DNA from 2 places in the Asaia sp. HumB genome. Region 2 is predicted to be linked to the other one. Evidence: riboswitches for the same ligand, from Rfam matches in the RefSeq annotation. Region 2 holds a riboswitch; the other holds the start of a gene.

Region 1 (15,058 bases), 1.2 Mb from region 2:
CAACAGATCGAACTGTGCCTCACTGGCCGAGGCCGGCGCCGCAAGGCCGAGATGGGTCCAGCCACGCTCTCCAAGCATGCGCCCCCGCGAGGTGCGCAGCACAAGCCCTTCCTGAATCAGATAGGGCTCGATCACATCTTCTAGCGTGTCACGCGCCTCAGCCAGCGCCGCAGCCAGGGTCTCGACTCCGACAGGGCCACCATGATGATGCTCGGCAATGCGCTTGAGATAGCGCCTGTCCATGGCATCCAGCCCGACCGAATCGACTTCAAGCCTCGTGAGCGCGGCATCAGCCATCACGCGCGTGATCGCCCGGTCATGCGGCGCCCCCACAGCAGCGAAATCACGCACACGACGCAGGAGCCTGCCCGCAATACGCGGTGTCCCACGCGAGCGCCTCGCGATTTCCTCTGCCCCTTCCTCGGTCAGGTTCATGCCCAGCTTGGCGGCGCCACGGGACACGATCAGCCGCAGTTCCTCGGGCGTGTAGAACACGAGCCTCAGCGGGATACCGAAACGGTCGCGCAGCGGTGTCGCAAGCAGGCCAGCCCTCGTTGTGGCCGCAACCAGAGTGAAAGGCGCCAGATCGATACGCACAGAGCGGGCGGCCGGCCCCTCGCCGATAATCAGATCGAGCTGGAAATCCTCCATCGCCGGATAGAGCACTTCCTCGATGGCGGGTTGCAGACGATGAATCTCGTCGATGAACAGTACGTCATTGGGCTGCAGATTGGTCAGAATGGCTGCGAGATCACCGGCGCGCTGGATCACCGGCCCCGATGTGGCGCGGAACCCCACGCCAAGCTCGCGCGCCACAATCTGTGCCAGCGTGGTCTTGCCGAGGCCCGGTGGCCCGTGCAGCAGAACATGGTCCAGCGCCTCGCCCCGACTGCGGGCCGCCTGGATGAAAACGGACAGGTTTTCGCGGCTGGCCCGCTGCCCGGTGAAATCATCGAGCGTCTGGGGACGCAAACCGTGATCGGTATCTTCCATACGACGCTCGGGGGTCAGTGGGCCTCTATCCGTGTCATTCATGCTCTCGCCCCTGTTCCCCTGCTGCTGGTCTCATTTGACCGGGCCATGCCTTGCGTCATCGCGCCAGATCCTTGAGCGCCAGACGAATGACCTTGTCCAGCGTTGCCCCCTCATGCTCGACCAGAATGCGGCTGAGCACAGGCCAGGCCTCGGCGCGGCGGAAACCGAGACCGGCCAGTGCCTGCAACGCGTCACTTTCCACAGAGCCTGCATTGCCCGTGACGCTACGCCCGACCGCAGTCGCGCCGCCTGCGGGCATTTTGCCCACCTTGCTTTTGAGCTCTGTCACGATGCGCTCGGCCAGACGGGCACCAACGCCCGCCGCACGGGTCAGCGCCGCCTTGTCGCCAGCGCTGATGGACAGAACCAGATCGCCCGGTGTCGCCACAGAAAGAATGGCCAGCGCCACCTTGGCCCCGACACCCTGAACGGTGGTTAGCAGACGGAACCATTCCTGCTCATCCGAAGTCAGGAAGCCGAAAAGCTGGATTGCGTCCTCGCGCACCACGGTCTCGATGAGCAATCGTGTCTTTTCAGGGGCGGCAGGCAGATTCGCCAGAGTCCGGCTCGACGCCGAAACGAGATAGCCCACGCCATTGACGTCGAGAATACAGCGATCCGTATCCGTGCTTACCACGATACCTGTCAGTAGCCCGATCATGCCCACCTCACTTCACGCGTCATGGCACCCTGCCCCGAGTCCTGTTGTCTTGTTATCAATCAGGCTGCGAACCCGATCAGGCCATCCGTCTGCCAGACATGACCTGCCGCGCCGTCTCCCGATGATGGGCGTGGCAGATCGCCACCGCCAGCGCATCGGATGCATCCGCCTTGTGGATGACCGCACCCGGCAGCAGGCGCTTGACCATCATGGTCACCTGCTCCTTCGTGGCGGCCCCGGTGCCGACAACGGATTTCTTGACCATCATCGCGCCGTATTCCGCCACGGGGAGCCCTTCATAGGCCGGGGTCAGCAAGGCGACACCGCGCGCATAACCGAGCTTGAGTGTCGAAGCCCCGTTGCGGTTGACATATGTTTCCTCAACCGCCGCTTCGGCAGGCTGATAATCGCGTATCAGCTTCTGCAGGGCACCATGAAGCTCGCACAGGCGCAGCGGTACGGACTCGGCGCCATCCGTGGCAATCACGCCGGAGGCGACATGCTGCAACCGGTTGCCTTCGACATCAATCAGCCCCCAGCCCATGAAACGCAGGCCGGGATCGATACCGAGCAGACGGATCAAGCAGCGAGTGCCTGGGCAACGTCGTCGGGAATGTCGAAATTCGCATAGACGGCCTGGATGTCGTCATTGTCTTCCAGAACGTCGATGAGCTTGAGCACAGAACGTGCCTTTTCCTCATCCAGGGTCACGGTGTTTTCAGGGCGCCAGTCGAGCTTGGCCGAGCTCGGCTCGCCAAAACGTGCCTCGAGTGCATCACGCACCGCAAAGAGGTTTTCCATGGCGCAGGTGATCTCGTGGCCATCAGCCGTGAGCTCGGCATTATCGGCACCCGCCTCGATGGCCGCATCCAGCATGTCTTCCTCGGAAGCTGCGGCAACCGGGTAGGTCACGACCCCCAGACGCTGAAACATGAAGGACACCGAGTTGCTCTCGCCCATCGACCCGCCATGCTTGGAGAACGCAGCACGCACTTCGCTCGCGGTACGGTTGCGGTTATCCGTCAGCCCCTCGACGATCACGGCAACACCCGCCGGGCCATAGCCCTCGTAGCGGACTTCCACGTAATCCTCACCGCCACCGGCACCACTGGCCTTCTTGATGGCGCGCTCGACATTGTCCTTGGGCATGTTGGCTTCACGGGCCGCGATCATGGCGGCGCGCAGGCGCGGGTTGGATGACGGATCAGGCAGGCCCGAGCGCGCAGCAACCGTAATTTCACGCAGGATCTTCGCAAACTGCTTGGCACGCTTGGCGTCCTGCGCACCTTTGCGATGCATGATGTTCTTGAATTGCGAATGACCGGCCATCAGAGCCTCCTAAACCGTATGACTGTTCGTTCTTCTTCAGGCCAGACGGCCATGACAATGCTTGAATTTCTTGCCCGACCCGCACGGGCAGGGCGCATTGCGCGGGGTTTCCTGCGCATAGCTGCCCTCGGCCTCGGGCACATTCATGCCCATGGCTGCCGGGGCCTGGAACATCCCGCCCGGCTGCATGCCTACCTGCCGCGGCTCAAGCCCGGCCGATGAGGCCCCCTCATCGGAGGACGCAAAGATCTGCTGCCCCTCGAAACCGGCATGACCATCGAAACCGGGGAACGGATCGGCCTGCTGGACCACCTCGATGCGCGACATGGTCGAGGTGGCGCGGATACGCATGTCGTCCAGCATGGCGGTGAAGAGCTGGAAGGCTTCGTGCTTGTATTCGTTGAGCGGGTCACGCTGACCATAGGCGCGCAGGCCGATGCCCTGACGCAGCTGATCAAGCGCGTGAAGATGCTCTTTCCACACCCCGTCAAACGAGGTGAGCAGCACCTGCTTTTCGATATGACGCATGATCTCCGGGCCAATATTGGCCGAGCGTGCGGCCTGCGCCTGCGTGGCCGCCTCTTCCACACGCTGGATGATCAGATCGGCATCCATGCCGTCTTCCTTTGCCCATTCGCGAATCGGCAGGGTCAGGTTGAGCAGCGACTGCAGGTCGGCTTCGAGCGCCTCGCTTTCCCACTGTTCGGCAAAGGCCTTCTCGGGCACGCGGGCATGGACCATCTCTTCGATGCTCTGCTCGCGGAGTTCCTGCAGGATACCCGATACATCGTCCATCGCCATGTATTCGCGGCGCTGGGCATAAACCTCCTTGCGCTGATCGTTCATGACGTCGTCGTATTTCAGGACGTTCTTGCGCATGTCGAAATTGCGCGCTTCAACCTTCTTCTGGGCACGCTCAAGCGCCTTGTTCAGCCAGGGATGAACAATGGCCTCGCCTTCCTTCATGCCCAGCTTGGTCCAGAACGCGCCCATGCGCTCGCCGCCATAGATGCGCATCAGGTCGTCTTCGAGCGACAGGAAGAAGCGTGATGCCCCCGGATCACCCTGACGGCCGGAACGGCCACGCAGCTGGTTGTCGATACGGCGGCTTTCATGGCGCTCGGTACCGATCACATACAGGCCGCCAAGTTCCTTGACCTTGCCATGATTGACCGCGATTTCCTCACGCAGACGGAGGACCTCGGCTTCATGCGCTGCCTCATCCTCGATCTTCTCAAGGCTCTGGCGGATCAGCATATCCAAATTGCCGCCGAGTTTGATGTCCGTACCACGTCCCGCCATGTTGGTGGCAATGGTGATGGCGCCCGGCGCACCGGCCTGTGCGACGATCTGCGATTCCATTTCATGGAAGCGGGCGTTCAGCACGGAATGAGGGATTTTCTTGGAGCTGAGCAGGTTGGAGAGATGCTCGCTCTTTTCGATGGAGGTCGTCCCCACCAGCACCGGCTGCCCTGATTTTGCGACGTCCTGGATCAGGTTCGCTACAGCCTCGAACTTCTCGCGGGCCGTGATGTAGACCTCGTCGTCCGTATCCTTGCGCGCGACGGGGAGATTGGTGGGAATCTCGACCACATCGAGCTTATAGATCTCGGCAAACTCGTCAGCTTCGGTCATGGCCGTGCCGGTCATGCCCGAAAGCTTCGGATAGAGGCGGAAATAATTCTGGAAGGTGATCGAGGCCAGCGTCTGGTTCTCAGGCTGGATCTCGACGTGTTCCTTGGCCTCAAGTGCCTGATGCAACCCGTCGGAATAACGACGGCCATCCATCATGCGGCCTGTAAACTCGTCGATGATGACCACCTTGCCGCTACGGACGATATATTCGACATCGCGGGCGAAAAGTGTGTGGGCACGCAGGGATTGCTGGACGTGGTGCATGACGGCGATGTTGTGCACGTCATAAAGGCCGCCCTCATGCAGGACGCCGGCCTCACGCAGCATTTCCTCGACCATGTCTGAGCCCTGTTCGGTCAGGATGACCGTACGCAGCTTCTCGTCCCGCTCGAAGGCCTCGGGATGCTTGACGAGCTGAACCACCACGTCATCCACCCCGCGATACAGCTCGGAGCTGTCATCGGCAGGCCCGGAGATGATGAGCGGTGTACGCGCCTCATCGATCAGGATGGAATCCACCTCGTCGACGATCGCATGATAGAAAGGACGCTGGACCATTTCTTCCAGCGTGTACTTCATATTGTCGCGCAGATAATCGAAGCCGAATTCGTTGTTCGTGCCGTAAGTGATGTCCGACCCATAGGCAGCGCGGCGCTCATCGTCCGACAGATTGGGAATGATCACGCCCGTGGTCAGGCCGAGGAAGCTGTAGAGCTTGCTCATCTCCTCGGCATCGCGCTTGGCCAGATAGTCGTTCACCGTCACAACGTGCACGCCTTTGCCGGCCAGCGCACTGAGATAGACAGCAAGTGTCGCCACCAACGTCTTGCCTTCACCTGTGCGCATTTCAGCGATACGGCCGGAATGAAGCACCATGCCGCCCACGAGCTGAACGTCGAAATGACGCATGCCGAGCACACGGCGCGATGCCTCGCGGCACACGGCGAAGGCCTCGGGCATGATCTTGTCGAGGCTCTCACCTCCGGCGATACGGCCCTTGAATTCCTCGGTCTTTGCGCGCAGTGCATCATCGTCGAGAGCCTGAATGGCAGGCTCAAGCGCGTTGATTTCAGGCAGGCGCTTCTGATAGCCCTTCAGTGAGCGATCATTGGCGGTGCCGAACATGGCGCGGGCAATACGAGCGAACATGACTGTCCTTCTGGCGAACTGGTCCGCTAGAAGCAGGACCGCGAACTGGAGTGCGGATCATCCCGACCCGCCTGCACCGATGAATTCGCCCGGTTGAGAGGCGGCGATCGGTCAAGGCGGTCACGCGAAACATCCGCCGAAGCCGGATCGGGATTGTCCACGCGGGAAATGAGATAAGGCGCGCCCTTGCCCCGGTCAACCGAGCAGCATGGCGTTCAGCGTCGCTCAAAGCCCCGCAACGCACGTTTTCTTCATGAAGAGCGCTATCAAAACCCGATATCGCGCCCCTGTCGGCCTTGCCGAGCGCCCAAGCCTGCGCCATGCTGGACAAAGTTCCACGAGTTTTTCGAGGTTATTTCTCCATGCGGCTTACCCGCCCGGCCCTTTTCTGCGCCGCTCTCATCTCCGGCACGACTCTGGCGGCTCCGGCTTTCGCAGCCCCTGCGCCTGCCGCCCCGGCGAATGCGGCTCCGGCCGCTGCCCCGGCTGCCCCTGCCGATGCCAACCCGCTGATTGCCTCTGTCAATGGACAGAAGATCTATCTTGATGACGTCAAGCACGCTGCTGCCAGCCTGCCCCCGCAGGCGCGCCAGCTGCCGCCGAACACGCTGGTCAATATCCTGCTGAACCAGCTGGTCAGCCAGAAGGCCATTCAGATCGACGCACTCAAGGAAGGCCTCGACAAGAAGCCGGACGTGAAGGCCCAGATGCAGGATGCCGCCGACAACGCGCTGCAGAATGCCTATCTGCAGGAAAAGGTTGCGCCGCTGGTGACGGAAGACGCCATCAAGCAGGCCTATCAGGCGAATTACGCCTCCAAGAAGGGTGAGCAGGAAATTCATGCCCGCCATATTCTTGTGGCCGATGAAGCAACCGCGAAGGACGTGATCAAGCAGCTCGACAAGGGCGCGAAGTTCGAGGATCTCGCCAAGAAGCTTTCGACCGACAAGGGATCGGGCGCAAGCGGCGGTGATCTTGGCTGGTTCAAGAAAGACGACATGCTGCCGGAATTCTCGAAGGCCGCTTTCGCCATGAAGCCCGGCACGATCAGCCAGACCCCGGTCAAGACCCAGTATGGCTGGCACGTCATTCAGGTTCTGGCCTCGCGCGAAGCCCCTGTGCCGCCGCTGGACCAGGTGCATGACGAAATCCGTCAGCAGCTGATCCGTGACAACGTGCGCAAGATCGTCGATGACGCGCAGAAGAAGGTCAAGATCGTGCGCTACGACGCCCAGGGCAAGCCCATCAGCGATGCCCCGGTTGCAGCCCCGGCGAAGAAGTAATCGCCACATGGAGGTGAGCGCCTAACGCTCACTTTTCACTCAGAATTCCGGTCTTTTCGCCCCATTGCGGGGCGGGGGGCTGGACCTGAGCCCCAAGCCGTGCATCCTCTTTCCGACGTTTAAAGCTCGGAGACAGATCATGGCAAAAGCCCTCCCCCGCTCCCCCCTCGCCCAACCCCTGCCGCGCCTTCTGCCGGTGGCTGGTGTCAGGCTGGGCGCTGTTGCCGCGCAGATCCGCTACAGGGATCGCACTGACCTCATGATGATGGAGTTCGTGCCCGGCACAACGGCGGCGGGCGTGTTCACGCGCAGCAAATGCCCCGGCGCTCCCATCGACTGGAGCCGTGCAGCTCTGGCGCAGGGCAAGGCGCGTGCGCTGGTGGTTAATTCGGGCAATGCCAACGTCTTTACCGGCCGCGCGGGCGTGATCGCCACGCAAATCTCGGCGGCCGCCGCTGCGCGTGTCGTGCATTGTCCAGCAACAGAGGTATTTCTTGCCTCGACCGGCGTCATTGGCGAACCGCTTGATGCCGAGCGCATCAGTGATGCGATGCCTCAGCTCTATGAGGTGCTCTCGCCCGAAGGCTGGGAAGACGCCGCCCGCGCCATCATGACCACCGACACCTTTCCCAAGGCTGCCACAAGGCAGGTCGAGATCGGGGGCAAGACCGTCACCCTGCAGGGCATTGCCAAAGGCAGCGGCATGATCGCACCCGACATGGCCACCATGCTGGGCTTTGTGGTAACCGATGCCGCAATTTCCCATGATGTGCTGCAATCGCTCCTGCGCGAGGGCACAGAACGCAGCTTCAATGCCATTACGGTCGATTCCGACACATCAACGTCAGACATGGTGCTGGTTTTCGCCACGGCGCAGGCCGGTCATGACGAGATCACCTCCCTTACCGATCCGGCACTGGCGGCTTTCCGTGAAGCCCTCGATTCCCTGCTGCTCGAACTGGCCCTGATGGTCGTTCGTGACGGTGAAGGGGCAACGAAGATGTTCACGGTGCGTGTGAGCGGTGCCGTTTCAGACGAATCGGCCAAGAAGATCGCGCTCGCCGTTGGCAACTCCCCGCTGGTCAAGACGGCTATTGCCGGTGAGGACGCCAACTGGGGCCGCGTCGTCATGGCCGTAGGCAAAAGTGGTGAGCCAGCCAATCGCGACACACTCTCCGTCGCCATCGGCAATGTCTGGATCGCCCGACAGGGAACGGTTGTCGAAGGCTATGATGAAACCCCCGTGGTAGCCCATATGAAGGGTCAGGACATCGATATCCAGATCGATCTCGGGCTGGCCAATGGCCACGCACAGATCTGGAGCTGTGATCTGACTCACAGTTATATCGACATCAACGGCTCCTACCGGAGCTGAGCCACGACCGCTGGGCCCGCCAACCGGGCCCAGCATGGCGGCCTTCGCTCTAGCGGTCCTCTTCTGCGTGACCACTGGAGCCCGAGCGCTTAGGCGCTCCCCCCCCCTCTCCCGAATCCAGCGGACAGGCCTCTGTTCAACCGCGTCTGCGTCCATTCTCAGTGCCTGCGTGCGGCATTGCGCCTCATCCTTTTCTGATTTAGTACCGTGTTCGTCCTTTTTTGATCGCTGCGACGCATCTCGCGTCTGGACGACCGCGTTGATTGCTCCCACATTATGGGTTGAGAGCGAGACGCGCTCACAACAAGAGCAATCATATCAGTGTCGTAATTCCTGCCCGGACGACACTGCGGAGGAAACTTCATGGCTAATGGATTTCGCGTGGTCATCATCGGCGGCGGTGTTGCCGGGATGGAAACAGCGATGACCCTCGGTCGCGGCCGCCATCGCAACATCGAAACCACGCTGATCGACAAGGGCGCCGTCCATTACTGGAAACCCATGCTGCACGAATTTGCAGCAGGTACGGGTGAGGAAACGCGGGATTGTACGACCTTCGTGGAGGCCAGCCGCCGTTTCGGCTTCCGCTTCATCCAGAGTTCGCTGAGCAGCGTTGACCGTAAGAAGCACGAGATACGCCTCGCGAATGACGAGATCGTACCCTACGACATGCTGGTGGTCTCGCTTGGCTCGCGCTCGAATGATTTCGGCATTACGGGCGTTATGACCAATTGCACCTTTATCGACTCACTGCCCGATGCAAGCTCGTTCCATGAGAAATTCCGGGCAGCTTTCCGTGATGCCGCGGCCAGCAACCGCAAGCTTGAAGTCGGTATTGTCGGCGGTGGCGCAACCGGCACGCAGCTCGCCGCCGAATTGTGCAGCGCCATCGATCTCGCTCCCGGTTATGGCAAGGATGCAAGACGCAACGTGCTGCGCCTCTCCCTGATCGAGACGGGCAAGCGTATTCTCCCCGCCTTCCCCGAGCGCGTTTCGAACGATGCGCGCAAACAGCTCGAGGCTCTGGGCGTGTCCGTTCTGACCGAGGCCATGGTGACGTCAGTGGATGAGGAAGGGTTTCACCTCAAGGACGGGCGCGTCATCCCGGCCTCGCTGCGTGTATGGGCTGCCGGTGTGCGCGCCAGTGCTGCAACCGAACTGTTCGAGGGGCTCGAAATTGCCCGTGGCGGCCAGCTTGTCGTGAACCATCACATGCAGTCCACGAGCGACACGTCAATTTTTGCTCTCGGCGACTGCGCGCGTATCAACGACGCCCCGCTTCCCGCCACAGCGCAGGTTGCACGCCAGCAGGGTATCTATCTTGGCCGCGCCATACCGGTCATCGCTCAGGGCCGTGAGCCCTCGACATTTGTTTACCGTGACCGTGGTGCGGTCGTGTCTCTGGGAGACTATAACGGGTGGGGCATGGTTGGTGCCTCGACGAGTTTCGGTGGCGGCTTCCTGCGCGGCCTCGCCCCGAGATGGCTTCATGATCTGATCTTCCGTCAGCATCAGATTGGCGTCATGGGACTGGCCCGCGGAACAGCTGCCTTCCTCAAGGCTCATCTGAATCCGACCCGCCCTCGTCTGGACCAGTAACACCCGATCAACGGTAGTCTCGCTTCATGCCCCTGCAACGGTCACAGTCCCTCCCCCCCGCCGAGGCGCAACGCCTCGATGATATGGTCGCCACGCTGCAGGCGCGTGGCTTTGCCTTCGAGCGTGGGCCCGACATGCGCTCCTTCCTCAAGTCTTTCGGTTTCGAGGACTGGGCGCGCTTCGCCGAGAGCTGGAACCGGCTCGGGCTCGACCGGTACATGGCGGATGGCGGACGCTATCGCAAACGGCGTTACGCCACCTATGCCCTGGCGGGTGGGCGTATCGACCGCAAGCGTCATCAGCCCCACTATCAGAGCCGCGACTACAACCTGCTCAATGGCGGAATCGAACGCTGGTTTGGCCCCATAGAGGATGCCATAGCCTCTCATCCGGTCATGCTTTCCATTCTCAATGCCGCCCATCTTCTGGCATTACGTATGACGCCAGCCTCCACGCAACCCGACAGCTGGCATGCGGAAGTGCATCAGTTCCGTATCGAGGCTCAGGCTGGCAATCAGGGCCGCCCCACGCCGGAGGGAATGCATCGTGATGGTGTAGACTGGGTTTTCGTTCTGATGGTCAGTCGCGAAAATGTCGCTTCCGGCGTCACGACGATTCACGACGATCATCGTCAGGAAGTCGGTTCGTTTACGCTCGAGTCCCCCCTCGACACGGCTCTGGTCGATGACCATCGTGTGTACCACGGGGTCACCCCCGTCGAGCCAATCGACCCAGCCCGCCCGGCCTATCGTGATGTACTGGTCGTTACGCTCAGACATGCGTAATAAACCGGCGTGAAAAAACGGCCCCTGCGATTCGTGCGGGCAAAATGAAAGACAATCCGATGCGTTTTCGTGTGGTAGTGACGGGAATTGCCATCATGGGCCTTATAGCAGCACCAGTCTTGGCCCGGACGCATCAGAAGTCGGCCCCATCAGGCAATGGGCCGCATCCCGTCATTCTCACGGCGCAGCCTGGTACCAATCTCGATCAGGAGGCCCGTCAACTGAGTGCGGGCGATCTGGCGGATGCCGCCAAACATGATGATCAACCTGTCGTTCTGGTTGCCTCGGCACCACTCTCGACAGACCGGGGTGATATGGCACTTTTCGTACAGCTGCAATCCGCCCGTCTTTGCGGTTCGGCGGGCTGTTCCACTTCGGTCTATCTGCGTCACAAGGGTGGCTGGAAGCTTGTGCTCGACTCGGTAAGCGGGGCCATATCTGTCCTGCCGAGCCGTCACAACGGCATGCATGATCTGCTGATCGACAAGAATGATCGCTGGACCTGGAATGGAACAGCCTACCAGGATGGTGCGCCTGTCACGGCGCCGGCACCGCAAAAGGCGGACAAGGATAGTAAGGACAAGGGAGACGAGACCCCGAAGAAGAAACTTCTTCGCGGCTAGTCTCAGCACCCAGTTTTTCGGGAAATTGGAGCGGGTGAAGGGAATCGAACCCTCGTATGCAGCTTGGGAAGCTGCCGTTCTACCATTGAACTACACCCGCAACGGTGCCCCTTCTATCCCAGTCGCTTGCGCTATGCAATCGTCCCACTGCCGGTTGACGACAGACACTGCCTTTGCGCATAGTCACTACCGTGGTGCCGCACGCGGCAGAACCCTCGCGATTTGAACGGCCGGATTGCGGCGAGGCTAAACAACAGCGCTAAAGAGGCCCGGAACCAGTTTGGTTCCAGGTTTTCCACGGCCAGAATCGCACCCTTCGGATCACGGTGCATTTTGGAGCGTTTCCATCCCATGACTCAAAATAATTTCGGTCCCTCGACACGTCTGTTGCACGAGGATGTCAGCCGTACCGAACATGGCGAAACCAGCGAAGCCATCTTCCTCACCTCGGGGTTTGTCTATGACAGCGCCGAGCAGGCAGCCGCCACATTCACCGGCGACGTCACCCATTACCAGTATTCCCGCTTCGGTAATCCCACGACCGATGCCCTTCAGTCACGCCTGGCCCTGCTGGAAGAAGCCGAGGCCTGCATCGTGACAGCCAGTGGCATGGGGGCGGTCTCATCCGCCCTGCTGTCCCATCTGAAACAGGGCGACCGTGTGGTTGCGTCCCGCGCCCTGTTCGGCTCGTGCTACTGGATCGTGACCAATCTGCTGCCGCGCTACGGCATCGAGACTGTGCTTGTCGATGGCGATGACTGGGCCGGGTGGGAGGCAGCACTTTCGCAGCCAGCCGGTGCGGTGCTGATCGAAAGCCCCTCGAACCCGATGCTCGACGTGCTGGACATCGAACGCATTGCCGATCTCGCCCACGAGGCAGGCGCGTTGCTGATGGTCGATAACGTGTTTGCCTCACCGGTCGGGCAGAAGCCTCTGGCCCTTGGGGCCGACGTGGTTCTGTATTCCTGCACAAAGCATATCGATGGGCAGGGCCGCGTTCTTGGCGGCGCTGTTCTGGGCCGCAAGCAGTGGATTGAGGAAGTTCTCCAGCCCTTTACCCGCAATACAGGCAACGCCCTTTCACCGTTCAATGCATGGGTGCTGCTCAAAGGGCTCGAAACACTCCCTCTGCGCGTCAACGCCATGGCTCACAATGCCAGCGAAGTGGCAAAATTCCTCGAGAACCAGCCGGGTATTGCCCGTGTTGCCTATCCGGGCCTTGCCTCTCACCCCCAGCGCGCCCTGGTTGAAAAGCAGATGCTCAATGGCGGCTCACTGGTCGCTTTTGAAGTTGAAGGCGGCCGTGAGGCAGCGTTCCGCTTCCTCAATGCGTTTAGGCTGATTGCGATCTCCAACAATCTGGGCGATGCCCGGTCTCTCGCCACCCATCCCGCTACGACGACTCACTCCAAGGTCGATGCAGCCGAGCGCGCAAAACTCGGGATTACGGATGGCGCCATCCGTCTCTCGGTAGGGCTAGAAGACGCCAGCGACCTGATTGCAGATCTTCAGCGAGGGCTTGCTGCGCTCAAAGGCTGATTGCTTTCCAGCGCTTCATCGGCATACAAGGCGGGCATGTCACAAAAGCCCGCCCCTCCCCGCCTCGTGGCCGACCCTGAAGCGAGCCTTGCCGAAGCCATGGAAGCTGCGCCTCGCTACGAGGCCACAACCCAGGGGGTGACGGTCTCTGTGCGCACTTTCTGGCTTGAGGACCAATCCCAGCCGGAAGACCATCATTTTGCCTGGGCCTATCATATCCGGATCGAGAATGGCGGCAGCGAGACGATCCAGCTTCTGACCAGGTTCTGGGAAATCACCGATGGGCGCGGCAAGACCGACCATATTCATGGCGATGGCGTGATCGGCGAGCAGCCCATTCTCATCGCGCAGGAAGTCTTCGAATATACATCGGGCGTGGCCCTGCCCACAGCGTGTGGCTTCATGCGCGGGATGTACCACATGATCGTGCCCGCCACGGGTGAACGCTTCGAGGTCGTCGTTCCCGCTTTCAGTCTTGATAGTCCTCATCGTCTTGGTCTTGTTCACTGACGACAAGACGCCCGCGGCCTTCCAGCTTCGCACGATAAAGCGCCTGATCGGCCCTTTCGAGGGCTTCCATCCACACCTCGCGGGGTGACTCGATTTCCGGCACACTGCGCGCAAGGCCGGCACTGCACCCGATTGTCAGAGCACCAACCTTTGTCTCGAAAGGATGGTCACTCAAGCCCGCCAGCAACAGTTCCACGCGACGGCGCGTGGAGGCAAAATCCCCCTGTATGACGATCAGGAATTCCTCACCGCCATAGCGACCAATGATTTCCTCTGGCAGCTTGTCTCGCAACAGACGTGCGCCGATTTCCGCCAGGATTTCATCGCCGATCATATGGCCGAAGGTGTCGTTGATCGATTTGAAATAATCCACGTCGAAAAGGGCCAGCGTTACCGAGCGATGAGATCCTTCATAATCGGGCCGTCCCTTGCGTTCGAGCAGACGCAGCACACTGGCTTCGGCCGTGCGGCGATTCATCAGTCGTGTCAGCCCGTCCTGGCGCGCCTGCTGCTCAAGGGCAGCCTGCGCCGCACGCATCTCACCGGTTCGTTCATCGACGAGCGCTTCGAGGCGCTTTTGTCTCTTGAGAAGATAGCGGAAGCGAACCCGATTGAGCGTGTAGGGCAGAACCACGACAGAGACGACGTAAAGGGTAATGAGTGGCCAAGCCATCCACCAGGGCCGCTCCATCCTGATTTCAAGAACGATGGGACGGGAGATGATATTCCGGCTGTCATTGATTGCCTGAACGATCAGCCTTGAATGACCGGGTGGAACGAAATTGTAACGTATGTCACCCGTGGTTGTGGTGACCCAGTCCTGATCGACCCCCTCGAGGCGATAACGAAAATAGGTTGTCGAGGCGAGCGCAGTATTGAGCGTCCCGAGCGTCACGATCAAAGGGTCGCGGGTGAAAGGGATGGCGTGTTCCGGCAATACGGCCCCACCAAGACGTGCCTCGATAAAGACAGGCTTGAGGTCCGTTGGTTCGAAAAGATGCTCCGGATGCAGGAGGTGTGAGACGCCTCTCGTCGTGGTGATCCAGATGGACCCGTCAGGATCTTCAGTCAGACCCTGCTGATTGATATTTGCGGAAATCAACCCATCATCCCGCGTCACCCTGATCCATTGCCGCCCATCGTAAGCCGCAAGCCCGTTTTCGGTGCCAACCCATAGTCGTCTGTGGCGATCCCAAAGCAGGCTGAAGATGATCTGTGAACCGGTGCACTCCACCCCGATCTGACGGGTACTACCGATGCGGTTGCCATCCAGATGGATATGCACAAGCCCGGTGCGCGCACGCACGCCCCCGACCCAGAGATCGTCATGGGACGAAAAAACCATGGTCAACGGGGAAAAATCATGCCCGTTGGCCCAGTGTGTGAGCACCGGCTGCCATCGGCCGTTTGCCCCTCTTCTGTAAAGGGCATTACCTATGATTGCCCACGGGGTGCCATCGTCACGAAGCGCTATGGCGCTCGCTGGCTTGCTGAGCGGCTGACCATTCTCGTCTTCAACAAGGCTTGGCTGGGCC
Region 2 (15,058 bases):
CGCCAGGTGCCGAAGCCGCTGCTGCCGCGGGGCGGGCAGGGGCTGCCGGGGTGGCAGGCGTGGCAGGTGAGGGAGGGGTGGGGAACGGCGAACGACCCATCGCGGCAGAATCCTTGACTTGTGAGGCTGGTGAGGCGTCAGCCGCTGGGGCCGGACGCTCGGGGAAAAGCGAAGCGCTGCCCGTCGTAGGGGCAGCCGGTTTTTGGCCGATACTGGCCGATGCACCTGAAGATGAGGGCGTTGCTGTATCTTCTGGTTTGCGTCGTTTGAACAAGAGAACCCCGCTGCGCGTTCTGAAAGGTGGCGGTTCGGGTGCCGCTGGCGGCTGGTGACAGACGCAAAATCACCTCAGAGGTGCTTCACGCCCTAACCCGGCTTACACGTTATGTTGCGCAAGCGACAAGCGGATAAACAGCAGGTTTTCGCGGTTTTTGACCCTGACCCGGTCTTGTGTCATGGCCTGTCGGAAAGAATGCCGAACCTGTCGTTCACGCAACATTACGATCACGTCTGATCATGTTGATTTCATGGCGTGAACTCTGTTTTCTCCACTTAATTTCATCGCATCGGAGCCCTCATGACTGCACCCACTCTCGATCTGCTCTGCATCGGCAACGCTATTGTCGATATTCTTGCACAGGTTTCGCACGAGACACTGACGGCGCTCGGCTCGCCACTGGGCAGCATGACATTGATCGATGCCGATCAGGCAGCGTCTATCGAGGCAAAGATCACCCCGGAGCAAATCATGGGTGGCGGTTCCGCCGCCAACACGGCGGTCGTTGCAGCCCGTCTGGGCGCTCGCGTCGGGTATTTGGGCAAGGTGGCAGATGATGAGGCAGGGCTTGGCTATGCCCGAGACATCGCCGCGCAGAAGCTGTTCTACCCCTCAGCCCCCGTCCGGAATGCCGATCGCCCCACCGCGCGTTGCATCATTCTCGTCACGCCTGACGGGCAGCGTACCATGCACACCTATTTGGGCATCTGCACCGAGTTCGGACCCGAGGATGTGGATCAGGCCGCCGTCTCCGCCGCTGCCGTGACCTATATGGAGGGCTATCTGTTCGACAAGGACCGCGCTCAGGCCGCTTTCATCCTTGCGGCCGAGACGGCGCACAAGGCCGGTCGCCGCGTGGCCCTGACCCTGTCGGATACGTTCTGCGTGGCACGCCATCACGCTGCCTTCCGTGCGCTGGTCGCCGGGCATATCGATATTCTCTTCGCCAATGAGGCCGAGATTTGTGCCCTCTACGAGACCGAGGATTTCGACGCCGCCGCCACGCAGGCCGGGCGTGACGCTGCCCTTGTCGTGCTGACCCGCAGTGAGAAGGGCGCGGTCATTCTCTCAAATGGCGAGAAGCTGGTCGTTCCGACGGAACCCGTGAAGGTGGTCGATACGACGGGTGCGGGCGATGCCTTCGCTGCTGGATTCTTGGCTGGACTGGCCAAGGGCCGCAGCCTCGAAGCATGTGGTCGTCTGGGCAACGAAGCTGCTGGTGCGATCATCACCCGCATGGGGGCACGCCCTGCCGCGGCTTTCGCGCTCAAGGCCTGAGGGCTGTTTCGGGGCGCCGCCCCGAACCCTGCCAAAGGGCGGTCGCCCTTTGGAAACTCGCGCCTCGATACCGTGCCTCACTACACAGGGACGAAAGGGCTTACTTCTATCAAAGAGGCGGGGCAGGGGCCTGTATTACGTTAGAAGAAGGCCCGGAAATGCTAAAAAACCCGGTCTTTCCGATCCTTTCATTGCACTCTGACGGGAAATTGTGCAGAACACGGCCAATCCGTCAGTCCCGGCTTTGTGTCGTTCCCAGGGAGCGATCCGGCAGGGCATGACCCTGCAAGCCCGATCAGGACCGCTTCATGGAAATCCGTAACATCGCCATTATCGCGCACGTCGATCATGGCAAGACCACCCTTGTTGACCAGCTTCTCAAGCAATCCGGCTCGTTCCGCGAAAACCAGCACGTTGCTGAGCGCGCGATGGACAGCAATGACCTCGAGCGTGAGCGCGGCATTACCATTCTTGCCAAGTGCACCTCGGTCGTCTGGAACGAGACGCGTATCAACATCATCGACACGCCGGGCCACGCCGATTTCGGTGGTGAGGTCGAGCGTATCCTGAGCATGGTGGACGGCGCGATCATCCTGGTCGACTCGGCTGAAGGCGCTCTGCCGCAGACCAAGTTCGTGCTGGGCAAGGCGCTGGCCCGTGGCCTGCGTCCGATCGTGGTCGTGAACAAGATCGACCGTGGCGATGCCCGCCCCGACGAAGTTCATGAAGAAATCTTCGACCTGTTCGCAGCTCTGGGCGCCGACGAGCATCAGCTCGACTTCCCGATGCTGTACGCTTCGGGCCGTCAGGGCTGGGCCGATCTGGAAATGAACGGCCCCCGCAAGGATCTGTCCCCGCTGTTCGACCTGGTGCTGCGCCACGTGCCGACGCCGGGCCTCGATAAGGAAGCGCCGTTCGGCATGGTTTCGACCATTCTCGAAAGCGACAACTTCCTGGGCCGCATCCTGACGGGTCGTATCGAGCAGGGCCGCGCCCGCGTGAACATGCCGGTGCGCGTGCTGCGCCCCGATGGCACGATCGTGGAAACGGGTCGTCTGACCAAGCTGCTGTCGTTCCGCGGTCTGGACCGCGTGCCGGTGGATGAAGCCGAAGCCGGTGATATCGTGGCTGTGGCCGGTCTGTCCGACGCCACCATTCCCGACACTATTGCAGACCCGGCTCTCGATGCGCCGCTGCCTTCGACCCCGGTCGATCCGCCGACCCTGACCATGACCTTCCGCATCAATGACGGCCCTCTGGGCGGTCGCGAAGGCAAGAAGGTGACGTCGCGCCAGATCCGTGACCGTCTGTTCAAGGAAACCGAAGGCAACGTGGCCATCAAGGTGACCGAGAGTGCCGAAAGCGAAGCCTTCGAGGTTGCCGGTCGCGGTGAACTCCAGCTTGGCGTGCTGATCGAGACCATGCGTCGCGAAGGCTTCGAGCTGACCATCGGTCGCCCGCGCGTTCTCTTCCGTAACAACGAAGAGACCGGCGAGCGTGAAGAGCCGTACGAAGAGGTTCTGGTCGACGTTGACGAGCCCTATTCGGGCGTGGTCGTCGAAAAGATGTCGATGCGTAAGGGCGTGATGCAGGACATGCGTCCGTCGGGTGGTGACAAGGTCCGTCTGACCTTCCTCATCCCGTCGCGCGGCCTGATCGGCTACCACGGCGAGTTCCTGACCGACACGCGCGGCACGGGCATCATGAACCGTCTGTTCGCGGGCTATAAGCCTTATGCAGGCACGATCGATGGCCGTCGCAACGGCTCGCTGATCTCGGCAGAAGACGGTGCGACCACGCAGTACGCCCTGTTCTCGCTGCAGGATCGTGGCACGCTGTTCGTCGAAGCTGGCGAGAAGATCTACACGGGCATGATCCTGGGTGAGCATTCGCGCGAGAACGATCTCGATGTGAACGCTGTCCGTGAAAAGAAGCTGACCAACATCCGTGCCGCAGGCAAGGACGATGCGCTGCTTCTGACGCCGCCGCGCAAGATGAGCCTTGAGCAGGCTATCGCCTATATCGAGGACGATGAGCTGGTTGAGGTGACGCCTTCCGCCGTACGTATCCGCAAGCGCTACCTGGACCCGAATGAGCGCAAGCGTATGTCGAAAGTCAAGTCAGACGCCTGACACTAAGGAAAGGCCACCATTCGGTGGCCTTTTTTTATGATCGTGTCGGCATTAAGGCATAAACATGCCTTTACGGTGCGATTACACGTATTTTATCTAATTTTCCTCAAGACGAGACTGAAAAATACTGATAGCGTTTGTAACGTCATAAGTGCAGGCGGCCTGTTCTACAGTCTGACTGACGCCTGTGATTATGTGAATTCGTATTCTGGAGCTTGTTTTATGCTCGTTTTCAATCGTCGTCTTCTTACCGGTGTTGCCGCTCTTGCCATGACGCTGAGCGCCCCTGCTTTCGCTCAGACCACGCAGGAAGCCGCCCCTGCTGCTGCAGCTCCCGCTGCCCCGGCAGCCGCGCCTGCTGCTCCGGAAGCTACGGCCCCGGCTCCGGCCTCTGAAGCAGCTCCCGCTGCTCCGACGGAAGACAAGGCTGCCACGCATAAGGGTAAGCACAAGCACAAGCACAAGCACCACAAGAAGGGTGCAGCAGCTGCCGCCGAAAAGGACGCTGCAGGCAACTGATCGATCACATGATCGAGTTTGAAAGACGGGGCCCGAAAAGGCCCCGTTTTTTTGTGCCTGTCACTTCGGGTCTATCTCATTGGTTTCCTGGCCGATTGATGAATGATCGATATAGGTTCACGCTGAACGGGGCGTCTAATCACCGGTAATGCTCGCCTTTATACCTCTCTCCATCGGCGATGCTTCTTTAAGAGGCATACCCATACGGGAACGGGAGACAGGGATAGTGAGCAGGGAAATCGTGGTCGTCATCGGTGCGGGTGGTATTGGTCTGGCCATTGCGCGACGACAGGGCATGGGCAAGCATCTGCTCCTGGCCGATATCGATCAGGCTCTGTTGCAACGCACGGCTGGGACCCTGCGCGACGCCGGCTATGACGTGGCAACCCAGGTGATCGATGTCTGCTCGCCAGAAAGCGTTCACACACTTGCCCAGATGGCTGCTGCAATGGGGCCGGTCATGCAGGTGATCAATACGGCTGGCGTTTCGCCCAATATGGCGCCACCCGCCAAGGTGCTTGAAGTCGACCTTTACGGTGCTGCACTGGTATTTGAGGCCTTTGGCGAGGTGATTGCCTCTGGTGGATCAGGCCTGATCGTTGCCAGCATGGCAGGGCATATGCCCCATCCACTTTCCCCGTCGGACGAGACGCAACTGGCGCTGACCCCTGCGGCCTCACTGCTTGAGCTGCCCTGCCTGCAACCTGATGTCATCACTGACAGTATGGTGGCTTATATCGTTGCCAAGCGCGCAAACAGTCTGAGGGTGCAGGCCGAGGCGGTGAGATGGGGCACACGCGGTGCGCGGGTGAACGCCATAAGCCCAGGGATTGTGGTCACCCCGCTTGCCACGCATGAACTGGCTTCCGCATCGGGTGACGCCTATCGCGCCATGGTCGAGGCCTCACCGGCGAAACGTATGTCACCCCCTGATGAGATCGCAATCGCGGCTCATTTTTTGCTTGGGCAGGATGCCGGTTTCATTACGGGGGGTGATCTGCTGATCGATGGCGGTGTTATCGCGGCCATGCGTGCGGGGCAACTATCTGCACCGGGCTGAGCATTGGTGTTTCCGCGAGGCCCGGCAGGAAGGCATTCGAGGGGGAGGATCCCCCTCTCATACTTAGGCCAAAGCCTTATGTGGCTTCAGGACGTGTAGCGGTCCAGCGACAGATCCAGTGAGGGGATGTCGGTGCGCTTGCCGCTGATACGGTCGGCGAGGATACGACCCGAGCCGCAGGCCATGGTCCAGCCCAGCGTGCCGTGGCCCGTGTTCAGCCACAGATTGCTGTAGCGCCCGGACGGACCAATGACGGGTGTGCCATCCGGCGTGCAAGGGCGCAGCCCGGTCCAGTAGCGGGCACGGCTCAGATCGGCACCGCCGAACATGTCGTTGAACGACAGTTCGAGCGTTTCGCGACGGTCCTGGCTCAGCTTGAGGCGCCACCCGGTCAGCTCCGCCGTACCACCAATGCGAATACGATCGCCAAGGCGCGTCATGGCAACCTTGTAGGTCTCGTCATTGACTGTAGAGGTCGGGACACGGCTCTCATCGGTGATCGGGGCTGTCAGCGAGTAGCCCTTGACCGGATAGACCGGCAGGTCGAGTTCGATGGGCTTGAGCAGGCGGGGCGAGTAGCTGCCCAGTGCCAGCACATAGGCATCGGCTGTCAGGCGGCCCGCACTGGTGCGGATACCATAGATGGCGTCGCTCGCCGCTTCGATGGCCTCGATTTCGGTGCGGAAGCGGAAGCTCACGCCCTTCTCTGCTGCCATGGCGGCAAGGCGCTGTGTGAAGAGATAGGCATCTCCGGATTCGTCACCGGGCAGACGCAGGCCACCCTTGAGAATCTGACGCGCACCGGCGAGGCCAGGCTCGTATTTCAGCACGTCGTCCATGCCCAGCAATTCGTGGGCAACGCCGCTTTCCTCAAGCAGGCGCATGTCCTCATGGGCATGTTCGATCTGCTTGTCGGTGCGGAAGAGCTGGATCAGGCCCTTCTGTCCATCGTCATAGGTAATGCCGGTGCTGCGGCGCAGTTCGGCCTGACAGTCACGGCTGTATTCCGCAATGCGCAGCATACGGCTCTTGTTGATGTCATAGGCATGATGGGTACAGTTGGTCAGAAGCTGCGTCATGAAGCGCAGCATCGGCATGTTGACGGCGGCAGCACGCACAACCAGCGGCGCATGCTTTTCGAGCATCCAGCGCATCGCCTTGAGGGGCAGGCCCGGCATGGCCCAGGGCGTGGAATAGCCGGGGGAGACCTGACCGGCATTGGCGAAAGAGGTTTCGAGTCCGACGCCCGGCTGACGGTCGATGACCTCGACCTCATGACCCTGCTCGGCAAGATACCAGGCTGTGGTGACGCCGATGACACCGGCGCCCATGACGATGATCTTCATTGTGAACTCTCGATATATTCACGATGGAAGCGCTTCCCGAGTCCGGTCAGCAACTCATATCCGATCGTATCCAGTGCCGCGGCCAGTTCGTCCAGCGGACGATGGGGGCCGATCAGCTCGAAACCGGTGCCGGGGGGCAGGGGGCTGTCTCCCAGCGCGGTCAGATCCAGCGCCATGCAGTCCATCGAAATCCGCCCCACGATGGGCAACAGGATATCAGGGCTGTCAGGCAGAACGGCGCTGGCAAGGCCACCGCCGCGTCTGTGGAAACCATCGGCATAGCCGACGGAAAGGGTTGCGATACGCGTGGGCTTTGTCGCGATGAAACGCGCGCTGTAGCCTACCGCCACATCCGGGGCGATCCAGCGATCCTGCACCATGCCGGCCAGCAGGGTGACAACCGGATGCATGGGATTGGCGCGATCCGGGGTCGGGTTGCCGCCATAGAGGGCATAACCAGGCCGGACCAGATCATGATGGAAGGCTTCCCCCAGAAAGATACCGCTCGACGCTGCAAGACTGGCAGGCAGGGCCGGGAGCTTGCGGCGCAGGGCCTCGAATTGTAGGCGCTGTCCCTCATTGCGCGGCGAATGGTATTCATCCGCGCAGGCCAGATGGCTCATGATGTAATCAATGGCCAGATCGGCAAGGGTGTTTTCAGCAATGAGCGTATCGATATCGGCCTCGGACAGACCGAAGCGCGACATGCCGCTGTCGAGCTGAAGCAGACAGGGGGAGCGCACGCCCGTATCGCGGCCCAGCGCGGCCCAGCGGCGCACATGGTCGAGGCTGTTCAGAACCGGTGTGAGCCCTTTGTCCTGCAAAAGCGCCTCGCTGCCTGGTGCCGGGCCATTGAGGATACAGATGGCAGCATCGGCCGCCAGAATGGGGCGTAGCTCCAGCCCCTCCTGAACGGTGGCAACAAAGAACCGGCGGCATCCGGCGCGATAGAGGGCTGGGGCGACACGCGTCACACCCAGCCCGTAGGCATCCGCCTTCACCGCGGCCCCGACGGCGACATCGGGTCCCACACGGGATTTCAGCAGCTGGTAATTCTGCTTGATGGCGTCGAGGTCGATACGAAGCCATCCACCGGCACGTCTGACTGCGTCGGTTTGCGCCTCGTCTGGCTGGGTTGTCATCAGGGTTCGCGTCTTTCGATCATTTCGGGATCATACTAAACCGGGGCCCTGTCACGGCTCAAGACCCTGACGGCACACCCTTACTTGTGGAATATTCAAAGTGAAGGGCCTGATCGGGGTGGACGATAGGGTGAATGGCATGGGCTGCCATGGCTCCCTCGCTGAACCCCTGCAGGATCAGCTTCAGCTTGCCGGGATAGGTGGCGATGTCACCAATCGCAAAAACGCCCGGCAGGCTGGTTTCCATGCTGGAGGGCGTGACGGGAATCGTGCTGCGCACGGTATCGATATTCCAGGTGGCAATTGGGCCGAGATCGGTCGAGAGACCATAGAAAGGCAGCAGCGTATCGGCTTCGATGCGACGGGTCTGGCCCTCGAGATCGATCACATCGACCGCGGTAAGGGCACCATTCTCGCCCTGCAATGCGTAAAGCTGATAGGGCACGACTTTTTCGATACGCCCTTCAGCCACACGGGATTCGATCTGGGAGAGGGTTTCGGGCGCACCACGGAAGCGGTCGCGGCGATGAAGCAGGTAGATCTTTTCCGCAATGTCGGAGAGCGACAGCGCCCAGTCGAGGGCGGAATCGCCACCGCCTGCCACCACAATGCGCTTGCCTGCAAAATCGGCGCGCTTGCGCACGTAATACTGAACAGCGCCACTCGCCTCATAGGCATCGAGACCATCGAGCGGCGGGCGATTCGGGCCGAACGCACCCGCTCCTGCCGCTATGATCACGGCGCGCGCCGTCACCACATTGTTCTTGTCTGTCTCGAGCGTGAAGGCGCCGCGCTGGCCCGACAGCTTTTCCACGCGCTGGCCCAGAAGGCGGGGTACATCGAAGGGGGCGATCTGGGCATCGAGCGCGGCAATCAGGGCACCGCCTTCAATCGAGGGGTGCGCCGGAATGTCATAGATCGGCTTTTCAGGATACAGCGCCGCGCATTGGCCACCAATCTCGCTCAACGCGTCAATCAGCACGCAGGAAAGTTTGAGCATGCTGCACTCGAACGCGGCAAAAAGCGCGGTCGGCCCTGCACCGATAATGGCTACATCGATGTCGAGAGGGGTCTGGCCCATGTCAGCTGTCATCCATATCTGTCCGGCCTGTTGGCCCGGTCATGCTTCGCAACGAGGCTGAAAGAAACCACATTCTTTCCTGCGATGCACCCCCCTCATATGGCTTGTGTGCCTGTTGGGCCGTGTCACTCTGTTTGCAGGCGATTGTCGGCTAACATATGGCCGAAGAGGCTCACCCTTGCCGTGGCGCTGGGGCTTTGATACGAGAGAACCAGCATCAAGAGCCGGTATCGTTTCACCGGCGCCAACCTGCTCCCGGGCAAGGTGGTATCTCCGGGCAACCGGAGAGATGTGGCCGCTCCGGCAATCTCGGGACACGCCACACCCTCCTTGCCGCAAGCCCGTACTGCTTTTTCAGAAGCGCAAGGATTTCCAGCCTGTGGCCCAGCAATTTGCCAGTGACAATTATGCCGGTATCTGCCCCGAAGTATGGGACATCATGCATCAGGCCAATAAAGGCTCCGTTCCGGCCTATGGCGATGATGAATGGACCAGCCGCGCCGCTGACAGCTTTCGTGCACTGTTCGAGACGCGCTGCGAGGTGTTCTTTGCCTTCAACGGCACGGCGGCCAATTCACTCGCGCTGGCGGCGCTCTGCCAGTCCTATAACAGTGTGATCTGCTCGTCTTTCGCCCATGTCGAAACCGATGAGTGTGGAGCCCCTGAGTTCTTCTCCAATGGCTCCAAACTTCTGGTGGCGCGGACCGATCATGCCAAGCTTTTCCCCGAGGATATCCGGGCGCTGGCAACCTGTCGCAGCGATATCCATTACCCCAAGCCTAAGGTGGTGACGATCACCCAGCCGACCGAAACGGGCGAGGTCTATTCCCTGGCCGAGATACGCGCCATTTCAAAAACCTGCCGTGAGCTCGGGCTGCGTCTGCATATGGATGGCGCACGCTTTGCCAATGCCTGCGCGGCGCTGGGCTGCACCCCTGCCGAGATGACGTGGCAGGCCGGTGTGGATGTATTGTGTTTCGGTGGCACCAAGAACGGCATGGGGGTAGGCGAGGCCATTCTGTTTTTCGACTCGGCCCTTGCCGAAGGCTTCGACTATCGCTGCAAGCAGGCCGGGCAATTGGCCTCGAAAATGCGCTTTATTTCCGCGCCCTGGATCGGTCTGCTCGAAAGCGGGGCCTGGCTGCAAAATGGCGCGCATGGCAATAGCTGCGCCCGTGCCCTGGCCTCGCGTATCGAGGCGCTTCCGGGCTTGTCGCTCATGTTTCCCGTGCAGGCCAATGCAGTGTTCCTCAAGGCGCCGGAGGCCGTGCTGGAGGGGCTGCGCGAGCGGGGCTGGCGTTTCTACACCTTCATCGGCGGGGGCGCGCGTTTCATGTTTGCATGGGATGCCGACCCGGCCCGTGTGACGCAGCTTGCCGATGATATCGAGGCCCTTGCCGCGTGAGCCCAGCGACACTTGCTTCCATCCATGCATTATCGGCCTCCACCCTGTCGGATCTCGATATGGCAGGGACGGCAGTTTTTGCGATCTCCGGCGCGCTCGTGGCAGCCAAGGCACGGCAGAACATCGTGACCTTCGCCTTCTTCGCGGCCATGACAGGGGTCGGCGGCGGGACGTTGCGTGACCTGCTGATTGGCGCTCCGGTGTTCTGGATGCATGCGACAGCACCTCTGGCTGTGTGTCTGGGTATAGCCTTGCTGGTCTGGTTCACCCCGCATCGTTACTGGCACGAACGGGCGATCGACTGGTTCGATGGGCTGGGGCTGGCATCCTATGCCGTTTACGGCGCTGCCAAGGCCATTGCCTACGGTATCCCCTGGCTACCTGCCGCCATCATGGGCGTGGTGACAGCCTGTATGGGCGGCATCATACGCGATGTTCTGGCCGGCCTGCCCTCGATCGTGATCCGTCCGGAATTATATGTCACCGCCGCCGCGCTGGCTGCGGGACTTTATGTTGGCCTGAACGGTATCGGGGTATCGCCAGTTCTCGCTGGCGCAGTGGCTGTAACACTGGGTTTTGCTCTGCGTGGCTATGCCATTGTGCGCAAGATCGATCTGCCCACCTACAGGCGTTAGGGATATGATATAGTTCGATCCGTTAGTAAGTAGAGATCGAGAATCTGTGTCGGGCTTGTTACCTAAAACGAGATTACGGTATAGGGTATTTATCCAGATTGAGAGCATCACGTGGCCCAGCTGATTTCCCTAGTTGTCCCCTTTTATAACGAAGTGGAGACTATCGACCAATTCGTAAGTACAATTCTAGCAATTGTAGAAAGTATACCCGATGTAAAATGGGAGATAGTCTGCGTAGACGATGGCAGTGTAGATCTGACGCTTGCGAAGTTAATCTCTTATTCTTCGAGGGATAGCCGCTTCAAGCTCGTGGAGCTTTCTCGCAATTTTGGCAAGGAAGCTGCTCTAACGGCTGGAATGGATTTTGCGGCGGGTGCTGCTGTGATACCGATTGACGCAGACCTGCAGGACCCTCCCGAGCTCATAGGTGAAATGATAGAGGCTTGGAGGTCTGGAGCTGAGGTCGTCCTTGCACGGAGGATAGATAGATCGACAGATAGTCTGCTCAAACGCAAGACAGCAGCCTGGTTCTATCAGCTTCATAATCGCCTATCGAAAATCAGTCTCCCTGAAAATGTTGGGGATTTTCGACTGATGGATCGAATAGTCGTTGATGCGTTAAAGCGGCTACCAGAACGACAGAGATTTATGAAAGGTATATTTGCCTGGATAGGATTCAAGACCGTTACAATCGATTATGTTCGCGCAGAGCGGTCTGCAGGGAAGACGAAGTTTTCAGGCCTTGCATTATGGAATCTAGCTATGGAGGGGTTCACCAGTTTCTCTACAGTGCCACTGCGGATATGGACATATATCGGGGCTCTAAGTTCAGTTCTCTGTTTTTTATACGCAGCATATATTATTGTTAGTACACTGTTTTTCGGTATTTCTGTTCGGGGATATGCCTCGATTTTTGTCGCCATCATGTTCTTCGGATCTGTGCAGATGATTAGTATTGGGCTATTGGGCGAATACATTGGTAGAATATATATGGAAACGAAGCGGCGACCAAATTATATAGTTCGAAAACTTCATCAGATATAGGATGTTTCAGAGAATTACTGTGAAAGACAAGTTTGCAAAATTCAAAATAAGAATAAAAGAACTGGAGGGTGTTAGGTCGATGGAGGAAATAACTAAGTTATTCAATAAGTATGAGTATATCTTATCTTTTTTCTTGTTTTTGATCGTGTACGTAATCACATATGGAGTGGTTGTATCTGCGGATTACGCATTTTCAGATGACTATACGTTCTTTAATGATATGGGTCATTCAAACCCTATGCCTTTGATTATAGGGATAGTGCAAGGCGGCCGACCAATATACGCAATCTATAGTCTTATATTTAGCCTTGCTGGTGATATATCAGACCTTGGTTGGATAAGATTGATATCTATATTTGGTACATCGTTTTTTGCCTTGCTTATGTATCATAATTTAAAGAGATATACTAATATTCCTTTGGGAGTGATCTACCCTGCATCCGTTGCGTGTGGATTGTCTCCGGCATTTCAAGTTTATTCCGCTTGGACAGTGACTTCCATATTCCCATGGGCTGCTTCTCTTGCGGGATTAAGTGCATTATCTCTCCCAGAGAAAACAGACTTTCAACGGGTAGCAACTTCATTAGCTCTTCTTGTATGCGCTGTTTTTATTTATCAACCAGCCGGCATGGTATTTTGGGCATTTTTGTTGCCCAGAATCTTATTGAGGGGAACCAGTCTAAACCAGCTAAAGCTGATGATCAGATCGTTGTTCGTGATGGGTGCCGCCCTCGTAGTGGATTTTGGTTCAAGCAAAATCCTTCCTAGAGTATTCTTTTCTGACCTTCCACAATTTAACAGGTCTGCTCTCGTTACAGACTATGTGGGAAAAGCAGAGTGGTTCCTTGAAGAAGTTATACCAAACGCACTGAACCTATTTTCGATTTCACCGAATATATGGTATATTTTGCTTGTGGTATTGATGATAATTGCTGCTTGTATCGTAAAATTTAAAAGACCCCTAATAGTAATAAAAAACTTGTCTATTATGGGGGTAATTATTATTTTGTCTTATTTGCCAAATCTCATCATAAAGGAAAGTTGGGCGAGTTATAGATCTCAGGTCGGATTAGATTCTGTAATCATCATTTTGGTTTTTATGTCGATATATGAATTGTGTTACATTACTAAGTTAAAATTCGTCTGTACAGTAATTCCTTGTATCTACTTGACTATTGGTTGTTTTGTGGCGCATAGAAATGTTAATGAATATTTTGTGAAGCCTCAGGTAAAAGAATTGACGCTGGTAGAAAACTACCTCCTGAGCCAAAGAGGATTGTATCAGGCTCAGAAATTTTATTTGGTGCCGTCAAGCTGGAAAGATCAACTATCACCGGTTCTGAGATATGATGAGTTCGGACTACCTTCTTCGATGCAGGTGTGGGTTCCGCAAGGAATGGCTTGGGCAATTCTCGAAAAGACCTCTCAGGGAGTTCCCATAGGTCTTGGACGCGCAATAGTTGGCAAAATTGATGACGCCCCGCACAAAGAGGACATATTAATACTGAATATGGGTGATGCCCTTAAATACCTTCGTACAGAAAAGAATACTTAACAGTTTCCATTGGTGTTGTGTAAATATCTTAATTGGCGTCGCGGGAGCACTCTGCAGCAGGTGGTTTAAGCCTTGAAGCCAGAGATTGGTTTGGAGGGGAAGGGCGGATAAATCACCAATGATACGAGGCATCGCTTCGGGAATTTTGAAGCGTATGGTTCGAGCATGTATCCACTTTCTATGACCTTAGCACCAGATTGATTGTATGATGCAATTTGACCTCCCCGATCAGCCCGCCACCGAAGCCCTTGCTGTCCGTCTGGCAGAGTTGTCGCGGCGGGGGGATGTGATTGCGCTGCATGGCGAGATGGGTATGGGCAAGAGCGTCTTTGCCCGAGCGTTTTTGCGTGCACTGGCGGATGATCCCTCGCTCGAGGTGCCGAGCCCGACATTCTCTCTGGTGCAGATTTATGAACTGCCGAAGGCCACCGTGGCGCATTTCGACCTCTGGCGGCTGGACGGACCTGATGCCCTGTTCGAACTGGGATGGGACGAGGTTCAGGAAGGAATCATTTTGGTGGAGTGGCCCGAGCGCGCGGGTGACGAGCTTCCTTCGCATGCCCTGCATCTGACCCTTTTGCCGGGGCCGGGAGAAACGGAGAGGCTGGCGCAGGTTACGGGGTGGGACGGCCGGCTGTGACACTGGCGACGATTCCACCCGACCGCTCCTTTCTCGACGATGTGGCGCGTCGCTGGCTGGCCGGACCGGCGCGGCAGGAGGCCGATAATGCGCTGATTCTCGTGCCGAGCCGACGCGCTGCCCGTAATCTCACCGAGGCGTTTTTGCGCTCTCTGGATGGTAAGGCAGCACGACTACCCCGCATCGTGCCGGTTGGTGATGTGAACGAGGAGGATCTGGCGCTTTCGGGAGCCGAGGCGTTTTCCTTCCCGCCTGCGGTGGACAAGCTGCGCCGCCTGTCGGTTCTGGCAGCGCTGGTACTTCAGGCTAAAGGCGTATTCAGCGCTGACCTGACGCTGGAGCAGGCCTGGCCGCTGGCTTCTGCCCTTGCAGAGCTGATGGATGATGCCGAGCGCGTTGGCGTCGATCTGCGCGAGCGTCTGCCCGATGCCGCCGAGCCACGCTTTGCCGATCACTGGCATAAAACGCTGCAGTTTCTGCACATCGTCACCGAGGCCTGGCCGCAATGGCTGCAGGAAACCGGGTTGATGAACCCTGTCGCACGGCAGGTGGCGGTCCTGCAGGCGCAGGCGGCGCGCTGGCGCGATGCCCCGCCTCAGGGGCCGCTCTGGGCTGTCGGATTCACCGATGGCATGTTTGCCGTCTGTGCCATCCTGCGTGCGGTGCTCGATGCGCCTAAGGGCTGTGTCATTCTGCCCGGTGTGGATCTCGATCTGCCTGAAACGCTGTGGGACACATTGCCGGAGAGCCATCCGCAATCCGGATTTCGACGTCTCGTCAGCGATCTGGGTGTTTCCCGTGAAACCATCGTGCTTTGGGACGACCTCCCGCCCAACGCCGATAAGACTGCGGCCCGGGCCCTTCAGGCGCGCGCCGCCCTGACCAGCCTGTTCATGCGCCCGATGGAAGGCCTCTCAGCCTGGGGAGAGAGCCCGACCTCTCTA

The links. A riboswitch is a leader RNA that binds a small molecule or an ion and turns the genes downstream of it on or off. The one in region 2 is predicted to bind S-adenosylmethionine.
Region 1: it holds a riboswitch for S-adenosylmethionine, as region 2 does, so the genes downstream of both, metZ (O-succinylhomoserine sulfhydrylase) here and P5689_RS08730 (low specificity L-threonine aldolase) in region 2, are expected to answer to the same signal.

Annotation. Positions count from the first base shown of each region.
Region 1 covers NZ_JARPML010000002.1:440,051-455,108, forward strand. Annotated here, with positions in the region: gene ruvB (Holliday junction branch migration DNA helicase RuvB) at 1-1,035, opposite strand, end outside; gene ruvA (Holliday junction branch migration protein RuvA) at 1,091-1,696, opposite strand; gene ruvC (crossover junction endodeoxyribonuclease RuvC) at 1,773-2,279, opposite strand; gene P5689_RS03335 (YebC/PmpR family DNA-binding transcriptional regulator) at 2,276-3,025, opposite strand; gene secA (preprotein translocase subunit SecA) at 3,062-5,809, opposite strand; gene P5689_RS03345 (peptidylprolyl isomerase) at 6,172-7,092, shown strand; gene argJ (bifunctional glutamate N-acetyltransferase/amino-acid acetyltransferase ArgJ) at 7,232-8,467, shown strand; gene P5689_RS03355 (NAD(P)/FAD-dependent oxidoreductase) at 8,831-10,066, shown strand; gene P5689_RS03360 (2OG-Fe dioxygenase family protein) at 10,093-10,851, shown strand; gene P5689_RS03365 (hypothetical protein) at 10,911-11,474, shown strand; tRNA gene P5689_RS03370 (tRNA-Gly) at 11,501-11,574, opposite strand; SAM riboswitch at 11,679-11,758, shown strand; gene metZ (O-succinylhomoserine sulfhydrylase) at 11,826-13,013, shown strand; gene apaG (Co2+/Mg2+ efflux protein ApaG) at 13,050-13,523, shown strand; gene P5689_RS03385 (diguanylate cyclase) at 13,483-15,058, opposite strand, start outside.
Region 2 covers NZ_JARPML010000002.1:1,681,103-1,696,160, forward strand. Annotated here, with positions in the region: gene P5689_RS08690 (polymer-forming cytoskeletal protein) at 1-100, opposite strand, end outside; gene P5689_RS08695 (adenosine kinase) at 578-1,555, shown strand; gene typA (translational GTPase TypA) at 1,864-3,687, shown strand; gene P5689_RS08705 (hypothetical protein) at 3,910-4,206, shown strand; gene P5689_RS08710 (SDR family oxidoreductase) at 4,433-5,266, shown strand; gene P5689_RS08715 (D-amino acid dehydrogenase) at 5,353-6,612, opposite strand; gene alr (alanine racemase) at 6,609-7,754, opposite strand; gene P5689_RS08725 (NAD(P)/FAD-dependent oxidoreductase) at 7,813-8,835, opposite strand; SAM-I-IV-variant riboswitch at 9,045-9,156, shown strand; gene P5689_RS08730 (low specificity L-threonine aldolase) at 9,215-10,240, shown strand; gene P5689_RS08735 (trimeric intracellular cation channel family protein) at 10,237-10,875, shown strand; gene P5689_RS08740 (glycosyltransferase family 2 protein) at 10,987-11,919, shown strand; gene P5689_RS08745 (glucosyltransferase domain-containing protein) at 11,939-13,474, shown strand; gene tsaE (tRNA (adenosine(37)-N6)-threonylcarbamoyltransferase complex ATPase subunit type 1 TsaE) at 13,683-14,114, shown strand; gene addB (double-strand break repair protein AddB) at 14,111-15,058, shown strand, end outside.